4 regions of the Pseudoduganella sp. jia 12 genome follow, and region 1 is predicted to be linked to each of the others. Evidence: predicted binding sites of a transcription regulator. Region 1 holds the regulator's gene; each other region holds the start of a gene.

What was found. The regulator sigma-54, encoded in region 1, starts transcription at its own class of promoters, with help from an activator protein. The targets are predictions, from matches to a motif close to TGGCANGNAANCTGCTTT.
Region 2: ACY65G_RS05940 (NF038132 family protein) is a predicted target of sigma-54. The motif match lies at 1,903-1,920, and genes of this name have one in related genera.
Region 3: prpB (methylisocitrate lyase) is a predicted target of sigma-54. The motif match lies at 1,657-1,674, and genes of this name have one in related genera.
Region 4: ACY65G_RS10265 (PEP-CTERM sorting domain-containing protein) is a predicted target of sigma-54. The motif match lies at 1,760-1,777, and genes of this name have one in related genera.

The regions. Positions count from the first base shown of each region.
Region 1 is NZ_JBUXKP010000007.1:254,545-257,751, reverse strand. Features, by position in the region: gene lptA (lipopolysaccharide transport periplasmic protein LptA) at 1-85, shown strand, start outside; gene lptB (LPS export ABC transporter ATP-binding protein) at 86-847, shown strand; gene ACY65G_RS17495 (RNA polymerase factor sigma-54) at 921-2,396, shown strand; gene hpf (ribosome hibernation-promoting factor, HPF/YfiA family) at 2,488-2,844, shown strand; gene ACY65G_RS17485 (enoyl-CoA hydratase/isomerase family protein) at 3,051-3,207, shown strand, end outside.
Region 2 is NZ_JBUXKP010000002.1:703,764-706,970, forward strand. Features, by position in the region: gene clpA (ATP-dependent Clp protease ATP-binding subunit ClpA) at 1-158, shown strand, start outside; gene ACY65G_RS05935 (PEP-CTERM sorting domain-containing protein) at 226-915, opposite strand; gene ACY65G_RS05940 (NF038132 family protein) at 1,064-1,867, opposite strand; gene ACY65G_RS05945 (S41 family peptidase) at 2,064-3,207, shown strand, end outside.
Region 3 is NZ_JBUXKP010000002.1:712,169-715,375, reverse strand. Features, by position in the region: gene prpC (bifunctional 2-methylcitrate synthase/citrate synthase) at 1-707, opposite strand, end outside; gene prpB (methylisocitrate lyase) at 720-1,619, opposite strand; gene prpR (propionate catabolism operon regulatory protein PrpR) at 1,787-3,207, shown strand, end outside.
Region 4 is NZ_JBUXKP010000004.1:229,245-232,451, reverse strand. Features, by position in the region: gene ACY65G_RS10270 (catalase) at 1-945, shown strand, start outside; gene ACY65G_RS10265 (PEP-CTERM sorting domain-containing protein) at 1,006-1,680, opposite strand; gene ACY65G_RS10260 (high affinity choline transporter 1) at 1,969-3,207, shown strand, end outside.

The sequences.
Region 1 (3,207 bases):
GATCCAGCCGAAGCGCACCGCGCCTCCAGCGTCTTCCGAGGCGCCATCCACCCAACCGCCGGCCGTGCCGGCAGCGGGGAATTAAATGGCGCGGGAGCAGCAAGACTGCAGCAGCACGCTGATCGTGCGCGGGCTGCAAAAGAGCTACGGCAAGCGCCAGGTGGTGCATGACGTGTCGTTGCAGGTGGCATGCGGCGAAGTGGTGGGGCTGCTGGGCCCGAACGGGGCCGGCAAGACCACGTCGTTCTACATGATCGTGGGCCTGGTGGCGTCGGATGCCGGCACTATCGACCTCGACGGTACCGACATCTCCAGCCTGCCGATCCACAAGCGCGCCACCCTCGGCCTGTCGTACCTGCCGCAGGAAGCGTCGGTGTTCCGCAAGCTGACCGTGGAAGAAAACATCCGCGCCGTGCTGGAGCTGCAGAAGGTGGACGGCAAGGCGCTCGGCAAGGCCGAGATCGACGAGCGGCTGAATGCGCTGCTGGCCGACCTGCAGATCGAGAAGCTGCGCGAGAACACGGCGCTGTCGCTGTCCGGTGGCGAACGCCGCCGCGTGGAGATCGCCCGCGCGCTGGCGACCAATCCCCGCTTCGTGCTGCTGGACGAGCCGTTTGCCGGTGTCGACCCGATCGCCGTGATCGAGATCCAGCGCATCGTGCGCTTCCTGAAGGAACGCAGCATCGGCGTGTTGATCACGGATCATAACGTGCGTGAAACGCTGGGCATCTGCGACCGGGCGTATATCATCAATCAGGGCAGCGTGCTGGCCTCCGGCCGGCCCGACGACATCATCGCCGACGAGTCCGTGCGCCGTGTCTATCTTGGTGAACATTTCCGCATGTAAGCACTTGGACCGCGTTGTTCCACCGATAATGAGACATGACCAGCAGCCATGAACCAGCAGCCATGAACCAGCCATGAAACAGTCTTTGCAACTGCGTACTTCCCAGCACCTCGCGTTGACGCCGCAATTGCAGCAGTCGATCCGGCTGCTGCAATTGTCCACGCTGGAGCTGCACCAGGAACTGGAACAGCTGCTGACCGATAACCCGCTGCTCGAGCGGCTCGACGATCCGCTCGACCGTTCCGTGCGCCTGCTGGGCGATGGGGCGATCAACACCACGCAGGCGCCCGGAGAGGCGCCTCCCGAAGGCGGTCCGCCGCAGGATGCGCCGGCGGCGCCGGAGCCCGAGCCGTTCGAAGGTGGCGAGGGCGAAGGCCTCGACCCTGGCGCCGGCGATACCGACTGGAGCAGTGCGGGCAGCGGCAAGGGACCGGACGATGACGACGGCCGCCCGCAGCTCGAGGCCAGCCACCGCAGCCTGCGCGAACACCTGATGGAGCAGATGCGCGTGACGGTGCTGGAGCCGCGCGACCGGGCCCTGGTGGAGCTGATCATCGATGCGCTCGACGATAACGGTTATCTCGAAGAGAGCCTGGAAGACATCCATGCACGCATGCCGGAAGAGCTGGAGATCGAGTTCGACGAATTGCGCACCGCGCTGAAGCTGCTGCAGAGCTTCGACCCGGCGGGCATCGGTGCGCGCAACGCTTCCGAATGCCTGGCGCTGCAGATCCGGCGCATGCCTGGCGTGCCGATGGTCACGCGGCGGATGGCGCTGTGCATCGTTGAAAAGCACTTGCAGTGGTTCGCGCAGCGCGACTTCAACAAGCTGAAGAAGGCACTCGATTGCGACGACGAAGACTTGCGCGAGGCACAAGCCGTCATTCGGCAATGCAATCCGCATCCGGGCGCCGCCTTCGCGGCCGACGTGTCAGACTATGTCGTACCGGATGTCGTGGTCAGGAAAGGCCGCAGCGGCTGGGTGGTCACGCTGAACAACGACGTGATGCCACGCCTGCGCGTAAACGCGCTGTATGCCAGCCTGCTCAAGCAGGGCAAGGGCGAAACGCAGATGAATGCCCAGCTGCAGGAAGCAAAGTGGCTGATCAAGAATATGCGCCAGCGCTTCGACACGATTCTCCGCGTGGCCCAGGCCATCGTCGAGCGGCAGAAGAACTTTTTCTCGCATGGCGCTGTGGCAATGAGGCCCCTTGTGTTGCGTGAAATAGCTGATACACTGGGTCTGCACGAGAGTACTATCTCTCGGGTAACAACTCAAAAATATATGCTCACCCCGCACGGCATGTTTGAGTTGAAGTATTTTTTTGGCAGCCACGTCGCAACCGAAGCTGGTGGGGAAGCTTCCTCGACTGCGATCCGGGCGCTGATCGTGCAATTCACAGGAGCCGAAGACCCGAAGAACCCTTTATCCGACAGTAAGATTGCGGACATGCTGGGTGAACAAGGCATGGTGATTGCGCGACGCACTGTTGCCAAATATCGCGAAGCATTGAAAATTCCCCCAGTCAGCCTCCGCAAGTCCTTGTAAGCAATCTGTAGTGTATGGGTTCCTCTGCGCCGCCGCATTTCGATGGCGGAAGCTGCACGAACCTGGATTGATCTTCTTTAGGAGTGTGTGTATGAATCTGACCATCAGTGGACACCATATCGACGTAACCCCTGCCATTCGCGAGTATGTGCAGAGCAAGCTGGAACGCGTTAGACGGCATTTCGATCAGCTGATCGATGTAAGTGTGATCCTGAGTGTAGATAATCTCACCGAGAAAGAAAAAAGGCAGAAGGCGGAAATCAACCTGCGCATGTCGGGCAAGACCGTGTTTGTCGAAAGCGTCGCGCAGGACCTGTATGCGGCCATCGACTCGCTGATCGACAAGCTGGATCGCCAGGTCATGAAGCACAAGGATAAAGTGCAGAACCATAATCATGAAACCATCAAGCACCTGAGCGAGATCGAGATTCCCGCGTCACCCGCATAACGCCGGATGCAGGTCGCAGCCCTTTGGCTGCAGCAACAGAAGGGCGCGCAATGCGCCCTTTGTTACGTCCGCACCCCACCGTATTCCCGCAGTTCACTGCAGTTCGCCGCAGTTCACCTTCAGTTCACCTTCAGTTCACCTTTTACGCCACATCATCCGCATCCATGGCTAGAATGAGGCCAATAACGACAACGATGCGAGACACCATGACCGACCACGTCCATACCAAGGTGCGCAATGGCACCGGCTTCATCACGCTCGACCGGCCCAGGGCATTGAATTCATTGTCGCTCGACATGATCCGCGCGATTACCGGCACGCTGCTGGCCTGGCGCGACGACGGCGACATCGCCGCCGTCGTCG
Region 2 (3,207 bases), on a different contig from region 1:
TGATCCGCAAGGCGCTGGCCGACGAGCTGCTGTTCGGCCGCCTCGTCGCCGGCGGCAGGGTCACGGTGGACCTGGACGAGAAGGACCAGATCAAGCTGGACTTCCCGGAACCGGATGCGGCTCCGCTGCCGCCGCCGGAAACGGTCGAAGTGGAATAAACCTCTGCCGCAAAAAAAACCCGCTCGCGAGAGCGGGTTTTTTTACGCCGGTGTATTGATCCGGGGATTACATGCGCCGCCGCCGTGCGGCCACGCCGGCCACCGCCAGGCCCGCCAGCAGCATCGCATACGTTCCCGGTTCCGGCACGGCCGGCACGGTCGACAGCGTCAGCTCCAGGTAGGGCTCGGCGCGGATGCCGCCCAGGTAGATGCCCTGGTCACCGGCTTCGACCGGCACCGCGTTCAGGGTCTGGTTCGTGAAGCCGATCACGAAATACGATCCGCCCACCGCATTGATGTCAGCCAGCGCCGCGCCGTTCAGCGTGATGTCGACGACGCTGTCGTGCAGCGTGGCGGCGGCATACTGGGTGCCGCCGCCCAGGTCGGCAAATACGTCCGTGCCCGGATGGAACGTGTTCAGCAACGGCTGCAGGCCGCCATCGAAGTCGAACAGGCCGATCACGCTTGGCGGCGCGTCGCCGTACACGGACGGCGACAGCGACAACGTAGCCGATGCCCACGTCGTGCCGGCCGGGATGAAGAAGGCCGCCCAGCTGTTGAAGCGCAGGCCGGTGTCGTTGCCCGTGTAGGTATTGCCGAGCGGGGTGGCTTCGTTGCTGCCGCCATTGCTGTTGACCCAGCCCTGCAGCTGGGCGATTTCGGTCACGGAGTCGGCGCGGGCGGGCAGGGCGGCAGCGGCGGCCAGCAGGGCGGCGGCGGCAAGGCGGGCAAGCATGACAGGGGGCGTGCGCTTCATGGGCGATTCTCCTCGGGGTGGGTGGGTATGGGAATCATCGTAGAAGCCGCCCAGCAAGCCCATCAATGACATTTACACTTTTGCATGCCGTGCGTCGGCCTCTGCCAACGATGAACGGTTGTGCTAGGTACGCGCGCCCGCGCGCGCCTCAATGGCCGCGCCGCCGAACCATCCTTGCGGCGAAGGCGACCACCAGCGCCCCCGCGGCCAGCATGCCGGGGCGACCTGGTTCGGGAACCGGCGCCAGCGGCACGCCATCGAGCGCGATGGCATCGAAGGCCAGGCCGCTGTCGGCGGACTCGTCGTACCAGTTCACCACGCCGAATTCAAGGATGAACTGGCCTGCCACGCTGAAGGTGTACGTGGCGTCGATCCACCCGGTCTGTCCGCAGGGCTGCGCGTAGCACGATCCCGAATCCTCGCCCAGCGGGCTCCATGCGAGCGGGCCGCCGCCCATGCCTGCGAATGGCGGCATGATCCCGGCCTGCGCCGATGGCATGCCGAAGCCCGGCACGGCATCGCCCCCCGGCGATGTGCGGGCTGTCACGAGCACGTCCGCTGCGCTGCCCTGCGCGGTGAGGAGCCGAGCCCAGGCGTAGTCGGTGAAATCGCTGCCGTCCGTCGACACGTAGTTGAACGAAAAAGTCAGGACCTGTCCAACCTGGGCGCTGAAGATGTGCGAACGCAGGGTGCTGCCATCCGCCGAGTCGGCAGGCACGCTAACGCCCGGCAGCAGCACATCGGCATTGCCGTTCGCATTCGATACCCAGCCATAGCGGCTGCCGCCGGCTGGTGCCAGCTCGATCGCCCCGTCCGCAGCGGCGGTGCCGCAATTGCCTACGCATTCCCAGCCGGCCGGTAGCCCGCCATCGAATACCTGGGCGCGTGCCGCCCCGCTACCGGCGAGGAACATCGCGGCAAGCACGAACTTGCAAGAATTATCGCTGATCATGACGGACTCCCATGGTTTTGACGTGGATCAGGAGAGCAGCATTTTGCATGCCGTATCTTGCAAGCCATTGTTTTATCAGGCGACAGCGCCTGTCGAACACGACGAGCTGTAAGATGTTTCGACAGTGCCGTCATGGCGGCGATTTCCGCGGCGAAATCTGTGCCAGAATCTGCGCTGCCCTCTTTCGACACGTCCAATGCCATTCCCCCGAACGATTCTTGCCGCCGCCCTGTGCGCCATCGCTGCTTCCGTTGCCGCCAACCCCTACCTGCGCTACCCGGCCGTCCGCGGCGATGCCGTGGTGTTCACTGCCGAGGGCGACCTCTGGAAAACCAGGCTCGCCGGCGGGCCGGCACAGCGCCTGACCACGCATGCCGCCGCCGAAACGCATGCCGCCATTTCGCCGGACGGCCAATGGGTGGCGTTTGCCGGCAGCTATGAAGGCGCGCAGGATGCCTACGTGATGCCGCTTGCCGGCGGCTTGCCGAAACGGCTGACGTTCGAGAACGGCGGCGTCCTCGTGCTGGGTTGGACGGCGCAGGGCGAAGTCCTGGTCAGCACGTTCCGCTCGGTAGGGCCGGGTGCGCACCGCATCGTGGCGGCCGTCCAGCCGGCCACGCTGGAGCGCCGCGTGTTCCCCGTGGCGGATGCGAACGACGCCGTGCTCGACGATGCCGGCAAGACGCTGTACTTCACCCGGCTCGGCCTGGTCATGACCGGCGATAACGTGCGGCATTACCGTGGCGGCGCCCACGCCCAGCTGTGGCGTTTCGACCTCGATGGCGGCGCGGAAGCGCGGCGTGTCTTTCCGGACAGCAGCGGCAACGACAAGCGGCCGATGTGGTGGCAGGGCAGGCTCTACTTCACCAGCGATCGCGGCGGCACGGACAACCTGTGGTCGGCGCAAGCGGACGGCGGCGACGTGCGCCAGGTCACGTCGCACAAGGACTGGGATGTGCGCAACGCCGCACTGGGCGACGGCCGCATCGTCTACCAGCAGGGTGCCGACCTGCACCTGTTCGACCTGGCGCGCGGCGAGACACGGCAACTGCCGGTCAGCCTCGTTTCGGACTTCAACCAGCAGCGCACGCGCCTGATCCGTTCGCCGCTCGAAGCGCTGACGAACGTGCAGCTGGCCGCGAAGGAGGAGCGGGTCGTCCTGACCGCGCGCGGTCGCGTGACGATCGCCGGCACGGGCAGCCAGCGCCGCGTGGAAATCGCGATCCCGCAAGGCGCCAGGGCCCGCGACGCGGTGTTCTCGGCCGACGAGAAATGGATCTACGCGATCGTCGACACCACCGGCGAGAACGAGATCTGGCGCTTTGCCGCGGATGGCTCCG
Region 3 (3,207 bases), on a different contig from region 1:
TCGAGCGCCACCTCGTTGGCGCCGCCATGCTTCGGCCCGCGCAGCGCGCCGATCGCGCCGGTGATGGCCGAGTAGATGTCCGACCCGGTACCGGCAACCACGCGCGCCGTGAACGTGGACGCGTTGAATTCATGCTCGGCATACAGGATCAGCGACGTGTGCATCGCCTTCACCCAGGAATCCGACGGCTTTTCGCCATGCAGCAGGTGCAGGAAGTGGCCGCCGATGGAATCGTCGTCGGTTTCCACGTCGATGCGGCGGCCGGCATGGCTGTAGTGGTACCAGTACAGCAGGATCGAGCCGAACGAGGCCATCAGGCGGTCGGCGATGTCGCGCGCACCCGCCAGGTTGTGGTCTTCCTTCTCCGGCAGCACGCAGCCGAGCACGGAGGCGCCCGTGCGCATCACGTCCATCGGATGGGCGCCCGCCGGCAGCGCTTCCAGCGCCAGCTTGACGGCCTGCGGCAGTCCGCGCAGCGATTTCAGCTTGGCTTTATAGCCCTTCAGTTCACCGGCGGTGGGCAGCTTGCCGTGCACCAGCAGGTAGGCGATTTCCTCGAATTCGCAGGTATCGGCAACGTCCAGGATGTCGTAGCCGCGGTAATGCAGGTCGTTGCCCGTCTTGCCGACGGAGCACAGTGCCGTATTGCCGGCGGTGACGCCGGACAGTGCGACGGATTTTTTTGGCTTGAAAGTCGTTTCGGTCATTGCTGGTCTCCTTTATTTTTTCTGTGCCGCATTCTGGGCTGCAAACAATGCGTCGAGCTTCTGTTCGAATACGTGGTAGCCGATGCTGTCGTAGAGTTCCTCGCGCGTCTGCATCGTGTCCAGCACGTTCTGCTGCGTACCGTCGCGACGGATGGCGCCGTACACGTTCTCGGCGGCGCGGTTCGCGGCGCGGAACGCGGAGAGCGGGTACAGCACGATGTCCACGTCGACACTCTTCAACTGCTCCAGCGTGAACAGCGGCGTGGAACCATATTCGGTGATGTTGGCCAGCACCGGCACCTTGACGGCGTCGGCGAAGCGCTTGTACATCGACAGTTCCGTCAGTGCTTCGGCAAAGATCATGTCGGCGCCGGCTTCCACGCAGGCCACCGCACGTTCGATGGCGGCGTCGAAGCCTTCGACGGCCAGCGCATCGGTGCGCGCCATGATGACGAAGTCGTCGTCGGTGCGGGCATCGACGGCGGCCTTCACGCGGTCCACCATTTCACCCTGGCTGACGATCTCCTTGCCCGGCCGGTGGCCGCAGCGCTTGGCGCCCACCTGGTCCTCGATGTGTACGGCGGCGGCGCCGAACTTGATCATCGACTTCACGGTACGGGCCACGTTGAAGGCCGAGGCGCCGAAGCCGGTGTCGATATCGACCAGCAGCGGCAGGTCGCAGACGTCGGTGATGCGGCGTACGTCGGTCAGCACGTCGTCCAGGCTCGAGATGCCGAGGTCGGGCAAGCCCAGCGAACCGGCCGCGACCCCGCCGCCGGAAAGATAGATGGCGCGGAAACCGGCCCGTTTCGCCAGCAACGCATGGTTGGCATTGATCGCGCCGACGACCTGCAGTGGCGACTCTTCCCGGACGGCCTGGCGGAATGCTGCTCCAGCGGACTGAACACTCATGATGACCTTTCAAATGGCGTGATGGATGCCAACCTGAATCGCAAGGTGCGTGCCAGGCGGTTCCGGATGACCGAAAGCACGTCGAATCAATGACTTGGAACAAGTACGCATTGCACAAAGACGTTTCATTTGAAACGCGTGAAACATCATTGAACTATAATTGAAACATGACCTACCTCTCTTCCGGCGACCAGGACAAGCCCATTATCTGGACGGTTTCGATGTCGCGCCTTTCCGATCTCTTCCGCGACATTACGCCGGAATACGATGCACTGGCCACCATTGAACCGATCAACCTCGGATTCGACGACGCGGTGCGCCATATCCGCGAAAGGTTGGCCACGGAACGCTGCGATGCGGTGATCTCGGCCGGTTCCAACGCCGCTTACCTGAAGGGCCGCTTGCCGGTGCCGCTCGTGGTGGCCAAGGCCAGCGGCAGCGACATGATGCGTGCGCTGGCACGCGCGCGCCGTGTGTCGGCGCGGATCGCCGTCATCACCCACCAGCAACCGATGCCGGAGCTGGCCGAATTCGCCGCCACGTTCGGCTTCGACGTGGCGCAGCGCACGTATGTCACCAGGGAAGATGCGCTGGGCCACGTGCGGGAGCTGAAGGCGGCCGGTATCGAAGCGATCGTCGGTGCGGGCCTGATCACCGACCTGGCCGAAGATGCAGGGCTGACCGGGGTATTCGTTTACTCGTCGGCGTCCATCCGGCAGGCGTTCGACGATGCGCTCGAGATTGCCCGGCTGGCGCAACTGGAAACGGGCGGTGCACGGCGCCGCGGCCGCGGCGGCGCCGTGCAGGATACGCTGCGTGCCCGGCATGGCCTGGCCGACCTGCGCGGCGAATCGCCGGCGATGGAACGGGTGCGCCAGGCGGTGGTGCTGTATGCGCGCTCGAACGCCACGGTGCTGATCGAGGGCGAGACGGGCAGCGGCAAGGAACTGGCCGCGCAGGCGATCCACCGCGCCGCGCCGCACGGCAGGGTCGATGAACTGCGCCGCCCTTTCCTCGCCGTCAACTGCGGGGCGATCGCCGAATCGCTGCTGGAAGCGGAACTGTTCGGGCATGAGGAAGGCGCGTTCACGGGGGCGCGGCGTGGCGGCCGTGCCGGCCTGTTCGAAGCGGCCAGCGGCGGCACGCTGTTCCTCGACGAGATCGGCGAAATGCCGCTGGTGCTGCAAACGCGCCTGCTGCGCGTGCTGGAAGAACGCGAGGTGGTGCGCGTGGGGGGCACGCGGCCGGTGCCAGTGGACGTGCGGATCGTCAGCGCCACGCACTGCGACCTGGCGCAGCGCGTGCGCGACGGCCGGTTCCGTGCCGACCTGTACTACCGCCTGGCGGTACTGCGGCTGGCGCTGCCGCCACTGCGCGAGCGCACGGACGACATCGTGCCGCTGGCCGAATGGTTGCTGCGCAACGCGCTGGCCGTGCTGGGTGCGCGTGCGCATCCCAACCTGCAAGCCGAGCTGCAGGCGTGCGCGCCGCTGCTGGCGCGGCATGCGTGGCCCGGCAACGTGCGCGAGCTGCGCAACCTGTGCGAACGGCTCGCGCTGTTCCTGGCTGCGGAACCGCTGCAGGCACT
Region 4 (3,207 bases), on a different contig from region 1:
CTGACCCGCGTGTATTCGAACTGGGGCACCCCGGCGAACTATCGCCAGATGAACGGCAGCAGCGTGCACGCGCTGAAGCTGGTCAATGCCAAGGGCGAGTATGTGTACGCGAAGTTCGCGTGGAAGTCGCGCCAGGGCGAGCGCAACCTGCGCCCGCAGGAAATCCCGGTCATCCAGGGCAAGAGCACCAGCCACGCCACGGTGGACCTGTATGAATCGATCAACGCCGGCAAGTTCCCGGCCTGGGACCTGACGGTTCAGGTCATGACACCGCAAGACCTCGACAAGTTCGCCTTCGACCCGCTGGATGCCACCAAGATCTGGCCGAACCTGCCCGAGCGCAAAGTGGGCACGATGGTGCTGAACAAGGTGCCGGACAACTTCTTCGAGGCCACCGAGCAGGTCGCGATGGCACCGGGCAACCTGGTGCCGGGAATCGAAGCTTCCGAAGACCGCATGCTGCAGGGCCGCCTGTTCTCCTATGTGGACACGCAGTTCCACCGCCTGGGCGCCAATTTCCAGTCGCTGCCGATCAACAAGCCGCTGGTCCCGGTGCGCAACCACCAGCAGGATGGCGCGATGAACATCGATGGCCGCAAGGGCACCGTGAACTACCAGCCGAGCCGCATCGCGAACCTGGCTGAAGATCCGAACGCCCGCAGCAGCAACCTGCCGCTGGCCGGCACCACGCAGCAGCAGCGCATCGCCAAAACGCTGAACTTCCAGCAGGCCGGCGACTACTACCGCGCCCTGTCGGCACAGGACAAGGATGACCTGGTCGCCAACCTGTCCGGCGACCTGAAGCGCGTGAAAAACCAGGTCAGCCTGTACACGATGCTCTCGCACTTCTACCGGGCCGATGCCGACTACGGCAAGCGCCTCGTGAAGGCGGTAGGCGCCGACGGTGCAAAGGTGGCCGAACTGGCCGCCGCGCTGAAGGAGTAAGCGCAAGGCGCCGGACGCCGGGGCAGCTGTAAGCCCCCGGCGCCGGCGGGCATCTCCGCGTCACGGCGTGGCCCGCTTCTTCCCGAACACGGCCACCGCCGCGAGCCCGGCAACCGCCAGCAACGGCAGGCTGCCGGGCTCCGGCACTTCCAGGTCGAAATGCTGCGAGAACACGACCAGCGCCACCGTATCGGCGCGGTCGGTTGCCCACACCATCAGGTCCTTGGCGACCCACACCTGCGGCTGCGACAGGAAGCCGGCCCTGCCGGGACCACCGCTCACGTAATCCGCAACGCAATCGGCAACGTAGTCGGCAACGTAGTCGGCAACGTAGACGCCATGGTCGTCATGGCGCATGTCGATCCCGCTGCCTGTCATCTTCAGCGCTTCCGGCCGCCATGCCGGATCGAGCGCCGCCACGCGAAAGCCCATGCGCAGGCCGATGAAAACGAGGGCGCCATCGCCCTGCACCGTCAATTCGTCGTCCCTCACCCCGAACCTCAATCCCGCGCCGAAAGGCGATCCGTCGGGGGTTGCGGTCACGTCGATATTGCCGGCATTGAAAACCCGCAACGGGTTCGATGCGCTGTAGCTGGCACTGAAGTCGGTGAACGCGAGGCCGCCGGCGTTCAGCGTGCCGCCGGCGAGCAATGTGGACAGCGGCAACGCCTGCGCGCTGGCCGCCACGGCGAAAGACAGTATCGTTGCCCCGATCAACCGCGAGAATCGTTTCATGATGGGCTCCTGTGGAAAATGGACGGGCGGCCAGCCGGCCGCGCCGCTGGCGCACGTGCACTGGTCCAGCCCAGTTGATCTCGCATAAGCCATGCCACGCGCACCACGCCCCGCGCGGCACTTGCACCTTGCACGCCTCGTCAAGTTTTTCGACAGCGGCGGCATTTCACGGGCCGCTCCGGCGAGCAACATCCGGCCACAAATCGCCGGCAAAGTTGCTCCCGCGCCGCATCCAGCCTTTATAATCCGGGATTTTCCGCCCGCTTATTTCCGCTCCCGAAAGCTTGCATGAACAACACCCTGATCATCTTTGTCGCGCTTTATCTTCTGGGAACGCTGGGCCTCGGCATGTGGGCGGGCACGCGGGTCAAGAACACGAGCGACTTCGCCGTCGCCGGCCGGAGCCTGCCGCTGGTCATGGTCATCACGACAACATTCGCCACCTGGTTCGGCGCCGAAACCGTGATGGGCGTGCCTGCGCGATTCGTGCAGGGCGGCCTGAATGCCGTGATCGAAGACCCGTTCGGCGCCGGCACGTGCCTGATCCTCGTCGGCCTGTTCTTCGCGACGAAACTGTATAAATTGAACCTGCTGACGATCGGCGACTACTACCGCCAGCGCTACGGCAAGGGCATCGAAGTGTTCTGCTCGGTGGCGATCATCCTCAGCTACCTGGGCTGGGTGGCGGCGCAGATCACCGCGCTGGGGCTGGTATTCACGGTGCTGACGAACGGCGCGCTGGCACCGGCCGCGGGCATGGTGATCGGCACGCTGGCCGTGCTGATCTACGTGGTGGTGGGCGGCTTCCTGGCCGTGGCGATCACCGACTTCATCCAGATGATCGTGCTGGTGGTGGGCATGACGGTCATCGCGTTCTTCGCCGCCGACCTGGCGGGCGGCGCCGGCAACGTGCTGGACATGGCGCAGCGGGCCGACCTGTGGCGCCTGTGGCCGGAACCCACGTTCACCGACATCATGTTCTTCTTTGCCGCCGCCATCACGATGATGTTCGGCAGCATTCCGCAGCAGGACGTGTTCCAGCGCGTGATGTCCGCCAAGGATGCGCCCACGGCCCGCACCGGCGCCGTGATCGGCGGCGCCAGCTACATCATCTTCGGCTTCGTGCCCATGTTTATCGTGGCCGCCGCGGTCGTGGTGATGGGCGACAGCGCGATGGATCTGGCCAAGAACGATTACCAGCGCCTGCTGCCCACGTTCGTGATGACGAAGATGCCGCTGGTCATGCAAATCCTGTTCTTCGGCGCGCTGCTCTCCGCCATCAAGAGCACGTCGTCGGCCACGCTGCTGGCGCCATCGACGAGCTTTGTCGAGAACATCCTGAAGAACCTGCGTCCGGGCATGAGCGACAAGCAGCAGCTGCTGGCCATGCGCGTGACCATCGTGATCTTTGCCGCGCTGGTGCTGGCCTACGCGATCATGATGCAGGGCACGTCGATCTACGAACTGGTGTCGTCCGCCTACCAGGTGACGCTCGTGGGCGCGTTCATTCCCCTGGTAATGGGCCTG